3 regions of the Lactobacillus sp. B4015 genome follow, and region 1 is predicted to be linked to each of the others. Evidence: predicted binding sites of a transcription regulator. Region 1 holds the regulator's gene; each other region holds the start of a gene.
The links. Region 1 encodes HrcA, which represses chaperone genes, less so after heat shock. Its sites were predicted from a motif close to TTAGCACTCNNNNNNNNNGAGTGCTAA; they were not measured.

Region 1 (3,291 bases):
ATGGAACCTTGGTACGATCAACTAAATCAGCAGTCAATTCATCAAACTTAGCACGAGTTAAGTCAGCTTCAAGGTGAAGAGGACCAGACTCACCAGCAGAAATGAACGGAAGAGAAATATGAGTTGATGATACACCTGATAAATCTTTCTTAGCTTTTTCAGCAGCATCCTTTAACCGTTGTAAAGCCATCTTGTCTTTAGAAAGGTCAACGCCATTTTCATCTTTAAAGTTCTTGATAAGCCAGTCAATAATCTTATTATCAAAGTCATCCCCACCAAGGTGAGTATCACCGTTAGTCGAAAGAACTTGGAAGACGCCATCACCTAATTGCAATACAGAAACATCAAACGTACCACCACCAAGGTCGTAAACTAACACTTTCTCGTCTTCGGCATCTTTATCAAGACCGTAAGCAAGTGATGATGCAGTAGGCTCATTGATGATCCGTTTAACTTCTAAACCGGCAATCTTACCGGCATCCTTAGTAGCTTGACGTTGTGCATCGTTGAAGTATGCGGGTACGGTGATAACTGCTTCCGTAACTTTTTCACCTAAATAATCTTCAGAAAATTTCTTGATATATTGTAAAATCATGGCAGAAATTTCTTGTGGAGTATAAGACTTATCGCCAATTTTTACCTTGTAATCGGTCTCACCCATATGACGCTTAATTGATGAGATTGTGTTAGGGTTAGTGATTGCTTGTCTCTTAGCAACTTCACCTACTTGAATTTCACCATCTTTAAATGCGACAACGGAGGGAGTGGTACGGTTACCTTCTGGGTTAGTAATAATCTTTGGTTCTTTACCCTCTAAAACTGCTACTGCTGAGTTAGTGGTTCCGAGGTCAATACCGATAACTTTTGACATTAATAATCTTCCTTTCAATTATTGTGCAACAACAACCATTGCTGGTCTTAGTGTACGATCTTTATATGAATATCCTTTTTGTAAAACTTGAACAACGTGATCTTTTTGTTCATCATTTTCAGCTTCTATGGTTTGTACTGCTTGATGTAAATTAGGATCAAATTTAGCTCCCTCAGCTTCAATTTCACTGATACCATGATCCTTCATCGCCTTAATCAAAGCATCCAAGGTCATTTGGACACCCTTTTTAAGTTGTTTAGAAGCTTCATCATCTACTTTAGTATTCAAGGCACGTTCAAGGTTATCCATTGCTGGTAGAACATCCTTTGCTAAAGATTGTGATTCATACTTGATTAATTGTGCACGCTCATTATTGTAGCGATTTTGCATATTTTGCATTTCCGCTTGACTACGAAGGAATTTATCCTCCAAGTCTTTCTTTTCTTCTTGAGCTTTGGCTAAATTTTCCGCAAGCTTTTTTTCTGCAGAATTTTGATCTTTGTGCTCGTCAGCCTTAGTATTTACTTTGTTTTTCTCATCTTTTTTAGCCTTTTTTGTTTGACTTTGTTTTTTAGCCAAATCTTTTTCGCTAACATATTTTTCCTTACTCACGGCTAACCTCCTTTATTTAAACCTGCCATAATATTCAAGCAGTTTCTTAGCCAATTCATTTCTAAAATATTCCAAAAGGCCAATAACTTGTGAATATGGCATATTATTTGGACCAAGTAAAGCAATTATGCCCTTGCCATGGGAGCCAACGCTATACTCTGCCGTAAGCAGACTATAATCTCTTAACAAATCATTTGACAATTCAGAACCCAAACTTACACGTACCGGATATTTACCACGTTCTGAATTAATCTTGTCATCAACAAAATTAGAAATCAAATCATTGTGATCAATCAATTCATATAGTGAACGCAAGTTAGAAACATCATCATACGAACTATTATTCAATAAGTTGATTTGACCATCAACATACATCTGCTCACTAGCAGCATCGTTAATAACATCTTCAACTAAATCAATTAGTTCGCTTACATGATTGCTCGTTAGCTTTTTACCTAAAGTCTGATTAAGCAAGGTAGGAGTTATCTCGCTTAAATCTTTTCCTACGAGTTTATCGTTAATCATCCGCACAGCTTTTTCTACTTCATCACCATGTACATTATAAGGTAAGCTGTAAACTTGGCTATGGACGTTACCATCACTGGTTACCAAGATTGCCATAATTTGGCGATTGAATAACGGTACGATTCGAAAGCCAGTAATAGTTAAATCACTATTTTCTGGTCCCTCCGCAAAAGCAGTATAATTAGTCAAGTCAGAAAGAATTTTGGCAGCTTCCTGCACAATCTCGTTGACTTGGTGAAAAGGCTGATCTAATTGACTAACAATTTTCTGGTAAACAGACGAAGGGATTTGAAGAGGTTCAAGCAAATTATCTAAGTAATACCGATAACCTTCAGTAGACGGTACGCGTCCACTGGAAAGGTGTGTTTTCTCAAGTAATCCCTTCTCTTCCAAAGCAGCCATTTCATTACGAATAGTTGCACTCGAAACTTTAATTGGCAACTGATTCATGACCGTCTTAGATCCAACCGGTTCATGCGTTTGCGTAAAATCATTAATAATTGTCTTTAAAATTAATTCTTGACGTTCGGTCAACATAAAAATCGCCCTCACTTTTAGCACTCATACTTATCAGGTGCTAACAATTATTATGATACTAGTTTTTAGCAGAATGTCAAGTCGAGTGCTAAACTTTTTCTGACAAAATGCAGTTTTCTAATTAACCGGAAGAATTTATTAGTTTCTCTGCGCAAAATAAGCCTTTATTTGAGCTTCATCTTGTTTCATCTGCATTTTTAACTCGTTCAAGTTAGCAAACTTAATCTCACCACGTGTATACTTGTACCATTTTATAACCATGTCCTCGTCATAAGCTTCTTCATTAAACCCAAATAAATTAGATTCAATAAAAATCTTCTTATTATCATTAATAGTTACATTATAGCCAACACTGGTCATTGAGTCATACCATTGACCCTTAATTTTAGTTCGGGTTGCATACACGCCAACCTTTGGCACCACTTTGTTAGTATCCCATACTAGATTAGCTGTAGGAAAGCCCAATTTATGTCCATTACGCAGACCATGACCTACTGTCCCAGACATAACATATGGCGCACCCAAAAGTTTTTGTGCTAAGTCCATCTGACCAGCAGTAATTGCCTTTTTAATTTCCGTCGAGCCAATCTTTTGCCCATCATAAGATTGTTTCGGAACATCAATTATTTCAAATCTGCCTCTAGCAAATTTAGGAAAATTTTTCATATTAGCAATATCTTTGGGACCATAAGTATAATCAAAGCCAGCCACTACCGTGTCAGCACCCAGTTTGACGACAATGTTAT
Region 2 (3,291 bases), on a different contig from region 1:
TTTGTTCAAGATAACTGAACCATCTTCACCAGCGTTTTCAGCAATTTGACGTACTGGAGCAGTCAATGCACGTAAAACGATGTTGATACCAGTTTGCTCATCAGCATTGTCGCCTTTAAGGTCTTCAACGTTCTTGATAACGTCAACTAATGCAGTACCACCACCAGCTACGTAGCCTTCGTCAACAGCGGCACGAGTTGAGTTCAAAGCATCTTCAATCCGGTAGCGACGTTCTTTTAACTCAGTTTCAGTAGCAGCACCAACATGAATAACAGCTACACCACCAGTTAATTTAGCAAGACGTTCTTGCAACTTCTTCTTGTCAAAGTCTGAAGTTGTTTCTTCGATTTGACTTCTGATTGAGTCTTCACGTTCTTTAATTGCTTCGTCTGAACCAGCACCATCAACAATAGTCGTTGAGTCCTTAGTAACAGTGATGCGACGTGCTTTACCTAATTGATCAATCGTTGTGTCCTTTAATTCAAGACCAAGATCTTCGGTAATAACTGTACCACCAGTAAGAGCGGCAATATCTTGTAATTGTTCTTTACGACGGTCACCAAAGCCTGGGGCCTTAACAGCAACAACGTTGAAAGTACCACGAATCTTGTTCAATACTAAAGTAGGAAGTGCTTCACCAGAAACATCGTCAGCGATAATCAATAATGATTTACCTTGTTGAACAATCTCTTGCAATAATGGCAAGATGTCTTGAATGTTAGAAATCTTCTTGTCAGTAATTAAAACATATGGGTTGTCCAAATCTGCTTCCATCTTGTCGTTGTCAGTTACCATGTATTGTGATAAGTAACCACGATCGAATTGCATACCTTCAACTACTGATAATTCAGTTTCAATACCACGTGAGTCTTCAATTGTGATAACACCATCGTTACCAACTTTTTCCATTGCATCAGCGATTAAGTCACCAACTTCTTTTGAAGCAGATGAAACTGAAGCAACTTGCGCAATTTGATCTTTTGAAGAAACAGTGTGACTTACTTTATGTAATTCATCAACAACAGCCTTGGTAGCTTTTTCAATTCCGCGACGAACACCTACAGGGTTAGCACCAGCAGTTACGTTCTTCATTCCTTCACGGATGATTGCTTGAGTTAACACAACTGCAGTAGTGGTACCGTCACCAGCAATGTCGTTAGTCTTTTGTGCAGCTTCGGCAACTAGCTTAGCACCCATGTTTTCGTAGTGGTCTTTTAATTCAATTGACTTAGCAATGGTAACACCATCGTTAGTAATTTCAGGATTGCCGTAAGATTGCTCTAAGACAACGTTTCTACCTTTAGGACCGATTGTTGCCTTAACAGTATCAGCTAACTTATCAACACCCTTTAATAGGGAACGTCTTGCTTTTTCTGAGAATTTAATATCTTTTGCCATAATTTTCGCTCCTTAATTACTTAACCACTGCCAAAATATCTTTTTCATGAAGGACTAAGAATTTTTCACCTTCGTATTCAACGTTAGTGCCAGAATACTTGTCATATAGAACAACGTCGCCCTTTTCAACTGACATTGGGATCTTGTTGCCGTTTTCTGCATAACTGCCTTCACCGACAGCAACAACTTCACCTTCTGTTGGCTTTTCTTTAGCATTTGAAGCAAGGACGATTCCGCCTACAGTCTTTTCTTCTTCTTCTTTAACTTTTACGATCACGCGATCACCAATTGGTTGTAACACGTTTGTCCCTCCTAATTTTAATTTAAAATCATTTTTGTTATTTGTTAGCACTCTTATTAACCAAGTGCTAACTTACAAATATGATAATACCCCCTTTTAATAAAAAAAGCAAGAAAAAATTAGCACTTTTTTACTTAAAGTGCTAATTTTCTTTAGCCATTGCAGCGGCGGCTTTATATATTTATCTATTCTTATCTTTATCCGAATCAAGGAAATAAATGAGGGTTTGTAATTCAGTCGCCAAGTCAACATTTTGAATTCTAACCCCGGTTGGAGCTGATAACCGAATTGGCGTAAAGTTCATAATGCCCTTAATGCCAGCTTCGACCATGTCATCCGCTGTTTTTTGTGCAGAATCTGACGGCACTGTCAAAATAGCGATGGTGATCTGTTGGTCACTCAGCTGCTTTTGCAATTCACTCATTTCATAAACAGGAACGCCACTCAAAATTTTGCCCGTAATTTTAGGATTAATATCAAAAGCACAGGAAATTCGGATGTTATTGCTTCGTTTGAAGTTATAGTTCAGCAAGGCGTGTCCCAAATTACCTACACCAACTAATGCAACATTAGTTAAAGTATCTTGATTTAAAATCTTTTTAAAAAAGGATAGGAGACTTTTGACATCATAGCCATACCCACGCTTACCCAAAGCACCAAAATATGAAAAATCACGACGGATTGATGCACTATCAACCTGAACTGCTTCTGATAATTCAGTAGATGAAACTTTTTCTTTACCAGCTTCATTCAGGATAATTAGGTAACGATAGTAAAGCGGCAGTCTCTTCGCTGTCGCTGTAGGTATTTTTATTTTTTCCATTTTAAAAAGCCTCCAACTTAATATCACTAGTGAGCTTTTTTGTGAATTCACTCATCAATTAATATTATTTTACCTATAACTTACTGATATTTGCAAATGTTTTTTCACAATCTAACACAATCACAAAACACGATTTTACTGTTAATTAACCCGCTTTACATGGTAATTAAAAAATTATTTGTAAATAACTGAGCAAATACTCGTAATCAATTTACTACTGATGAAAAAATAATTTTACTTAAAAAAGGCTTATTTCTCATGCAATTGCCAGCAGTCTTGCCACATATGCTAAAATAGACTTTAGGTGAAAAATATGATAATTGCACAAGGACACGATTTAGAAAAACAATTTGGTGCCAATACGCTATTCAATCACGTTAATTTCTCGATTGATTCAAATGCAAGAATTGGCCTTGTAGGACCAAATGGAGTTGGTAAAACCACACTCCTAAAAATTATGACGGGTGAAGAAGAAGCTACCCACGGCGAATTTACCATTAATAAAGGGATCGATGTGGGTTATATCGCGCAGGAAAATGGCTTAGATGAAAGTAAGAGCATTTGGGATGAAATGCTGACCGTTTTTGCGCCATTAATTGCAAAAGGACAAAAAATCCGCGACTTGCAACAAGCAATTGCCGAACATCCGGAAGATAAGCAACTTTTAAAACAATATGACCAGTTGCAATTTGATTTTGAACAACAAGGTGGATATACCTATCAGGCGGATATTAAAAGTATTTTGAATGGTTTTAACTTCCCCGAAAAG
Region 3 (3,291 bases), on a different contig from region 1:
ACTCCCAGCGCCCGAACTGTTTCACCACGCCAATTTTTGCGAAACAAAGCCAGTATTTCTTGTACGAGTAAATCATTGTCATTAGTCGGTGAAATTTTCCGCTGAACATTGAAGCCCGTTCGATTGCCTGTCGGTTTATACTGCGAAAAGCCAACATACAAGCTAACACATTGGGTTTGAAGCTTATGCGCACGAATTCTGGCAGCGACTTGCTCACCAATTTCACGCAAAACAATTTCGAGTTCACGCTGATTAGTATAATCCTTGGTTAAAATTTGCGAGTTACCATAATTTTTCATTTTTGGAAAAAACTTTTCGCTAATAATACTGCGATCAACACCCCAGCTCATTGCAAATAACTGCTCGCCAATTACGCCAAATTCTTTCTTCAAAATCGCAGGATCGGTATGTGCTAATTCATACATATTATTGATATGCAAACGCCGCAAATGATGCGCTGTTCTTTTGCCAATTCCCCAGACTTCTTCCATATCAGTAATTCGCCAAATTGTATCGGGAACATCAATATAATGCCAATAGTCAATCATTGAATGGCGGTGCTTAGCAGAAATATCCATTGCTAGTTTGGCAAGAAGCGGATTTTCGCCAATTCCGCAAGTAGTATATAAGCCCAACTTATCCCTAATCTCACACTGAATTTTACGTGCGACTAAATAGGGATCATCCCCAAACAAATGCCAAGATTTAGTCATATCAATCATGCTCTCATCAATTGAATACGCATGAATATCTTCATCCGCCGCATACTCACGAAATATATCTAGCACTTGCATGCTGCGCTTAATATATAAATTCATGTGCGGATCAACCAGCAATAAATCAGGTGCATCTTTTTTAGTGGGCAAATCGCGCACACGCATCACGTTAGTTAAACCATACTTTGCCTTTGCTAAAGGAGAAGCCGCCATAATTAACCCTGAACCATACTTGCTATCAGGCTGATGGGACACCACTGCCAGCACAGCCTTCATGGGATTAAGTCCTAGTTCTAGCGCCTCACAGCTTGCAAAAAATGACTTATTATCAATCATAAACACTACGCGGTGGGGTTCATAACGATAATCATACATTTTTTCCACTCCTTGTTACAAACCTTTGTTCGTCTAAAGTTAATTATACAAACGCTAGTTCGATTAATCAAGTGCAAAATTTAGTCAATTGCCATAATAGTAACGTGATATTCTCCCGCAGGCGCCATTACACTAACTGTCGTATTCACCTCTTTTTTCATTATTGCTTGCCCAAGAGGTGAATCAAACGCAACCTTTCCGTCGGCAATATCTGCTTCCATCCGGCCAACTACTTTATACTTCTCTGTTTCGTCATCATCATCAAATTTAAGTGTGACTGTCTTACCAAGGTCAACCTTCCCATCAGCGGTTTTATCAACAACATCAGCATATTTTAGTTGCTTTTCTAAGTACCGCACGCGGCTTTGTAAGTGACCCAGATCACGCTTAGCCTCAGTGTATTCAGTATTTTCCGACAAGTCACCCAGTGCCCGGGCCTCTTGCAAAATCTTAATTCTGCGCGGACGATCCTTTTTCAATTCAGCTATTTCGTTCTTAATTTTTTGGTAACCTTCCGGCGTCATTTTCTGATAATAAACCAATATTTTTACTCCTTTTGTTTGTTAGAAAAAATTTTTCCACAAGCTATTATTACTGCCACAACAGTTTTCAGCTTTTATTTTTAGCACTCGAAAATAAAGAGTGCTAAATACTTTAATTTTAATTTTCTAGGTACTATAATAATAACTGTAATGAGGAAATAGCAAACACCCCATTACAAAACTTAATTAAATTTGAAAGGAAGCTTTTTACTATGGCAAATGATATGATGAATCGGCACAATGACTTATTTGATGCGATGAACGATTGGTTTGATCTTCCAAGAAAATTTTTTGACGATGGCGATATGGCCAAATTAATGCAATCAGACGTTGTTGAAAATGATAAAGAATACATTATCAAAGTAGACATGCCTGGAATGGATAAAAACGATATTAACTTAAACTACAATAACGGCATTTTGAGCGTATCAGGCTCTAGAAAATCATTCAAAGACCTATCTAATGATAAGAATAATAGTCTTATTCACCGTGAAAGAAGCGAAGGTCACATTTCTCGCAGCTTCAGATTACCAAATGTGGTTGCAAGTGAGATCCATGCAAAGTATGATAATGGTGTATTGACTATTACTTTACCAAAACAAAGTTCTGGTCAAAGTGATAATTCAATTCAAATTGATTAACTTATTTAATAAAGATTGCAAGAAGTTCAAGATAAGTTGCCAATACAAATAATTCTCTAAAACGAGTTCAGCTATTGAACCCGTTTTTCTTTTGGCTTAAAATATAAAGTAATTTAAAATTAGATTAAAAAAGGAGAATTATTAATGGGACACAAAATTACTGTTCAAGAGCTTGAAAAGTTTGCGAACAATTTTAATGACAACCCCAAAAATCAGGTTGTTGCCCGTGCTGCTCAAAAAAGCGGCGTTTCGATGGCAGCTTATAACGAGCGGGTTCAAAATGAACTAACACGTGTTTTTTCAACAGAATTAGATACTGAAAATGTTACTAATCAGCTTCATTCAGGCCGCTGTTGGGAATTTGCCACTCTGAACATACTGCGTCATCAATTTGGTAAAAAATATCACTGCAAGAATTTTACTTTTTCACAAAGTTATAATTTTTTCTGGGACAAAATTGAACGTGCCAACACTTTTTATGACAACATTTTGGCTACCGCTGATGAAAAATTAAATTCACGGACGGTTGAAGCCATCTTAGGCGGGGCCGGCGAAGATGGCGGACATTTTCATATGGGTGCTGCTTTAATCGAAAAATATGGTGTCGTTCCGTCATACGCCATGCCTGAAAGTTTCAACGCCAATAACACTGATGCGTTTGGCAAGACTTTAGGCGATAAATTGAGAAAAGATGCATTAGTATTGCGGGAATTGAAGCAAGCAGGCAAAGACGAAGAAGTCGAGCAAGCACGCGAGCAATTTTTAAGTGAAGTCTACCAGATGACGGCAATTGCAGTCGGTGAGCCACCAAAGAAATTTGACCTTGAATACCGCGATGATGACAAGAAGTACCACTTGGACAAAGACTTGACACCACTTGAATTTTTACACAAGTACATGGGCGAGGTTGACTTTAATGATTACGTTGTTTTAACTAACGCTCCTGATCGTGAATATAACAAGTTGTACGGCATTCCATTTGCTGATAATGTTGGCGGCGTCTGCAGAATTAAGTTC

Region 2: the regulator HrcA is predicted to act here: its motif matches at 1,744-1,770, upstream of groES (co-chaperone GroES).
Region 3: the regulator HrcA is predicted to act here: its motif matches at 1,714-1,740, upstream of J3U71_RS01640 (Hsp20/alpha crystallin family protein).

Annotation. Positions count from the first base shown of each region.
Region 1 is NZ_JAFNOY010000005.1:34,377-37,667, forward strand. It holds gene dnaK (molecular chaperone DnaK) at 1-871, opposite strand, end outside; gene grpE (nucleotide exchange factor GrpE) at 890-1,483, opposite strand; gene hrcA (heat-inducible transcriptional repressor HrcA) at 1,496-2,545, opposite strand; gene ribF (riboflavin biosynthesis protein RibF) at 2,684-3,291, opposite strand, start outside.
Region 2 is NZ_JAFNOY010000001.1:16,853-20,143, forward strand. It holds gene groL (chaperonin GroEL) at 1-1,398, opposite strand, end outside; gene groES (co-chaperone GroES) at 1,415-1,699, opposite strand; gene J3U71_RS00085 (redox-sensing transcriptional repressor Rex) at 1,881-2,522, opposite strand; gene J3U71_RS00090 (ABC-F family ATP-binding cassette domain-containing protein) at 2,836-3,291, shown strand, end outside.
Region 3 is NZ_JAFNOY010000001.1:328,408-331,698, forward strand. It holds gene J3U71_RS01630 (nucleotidyltransferase) at 1-1,091, opposite strand, end outside; gene greA (transcription elongation factor GreA) at 1,172-1,633, opposite strand; gene J3U71_RS01640 (Hsp20/alpha crystallin family protein) at 1,846-2,274, shown strand; gene J3U71_RS01645 (C1 family peptidase) at 2,419-3,291, shown strand, end outside.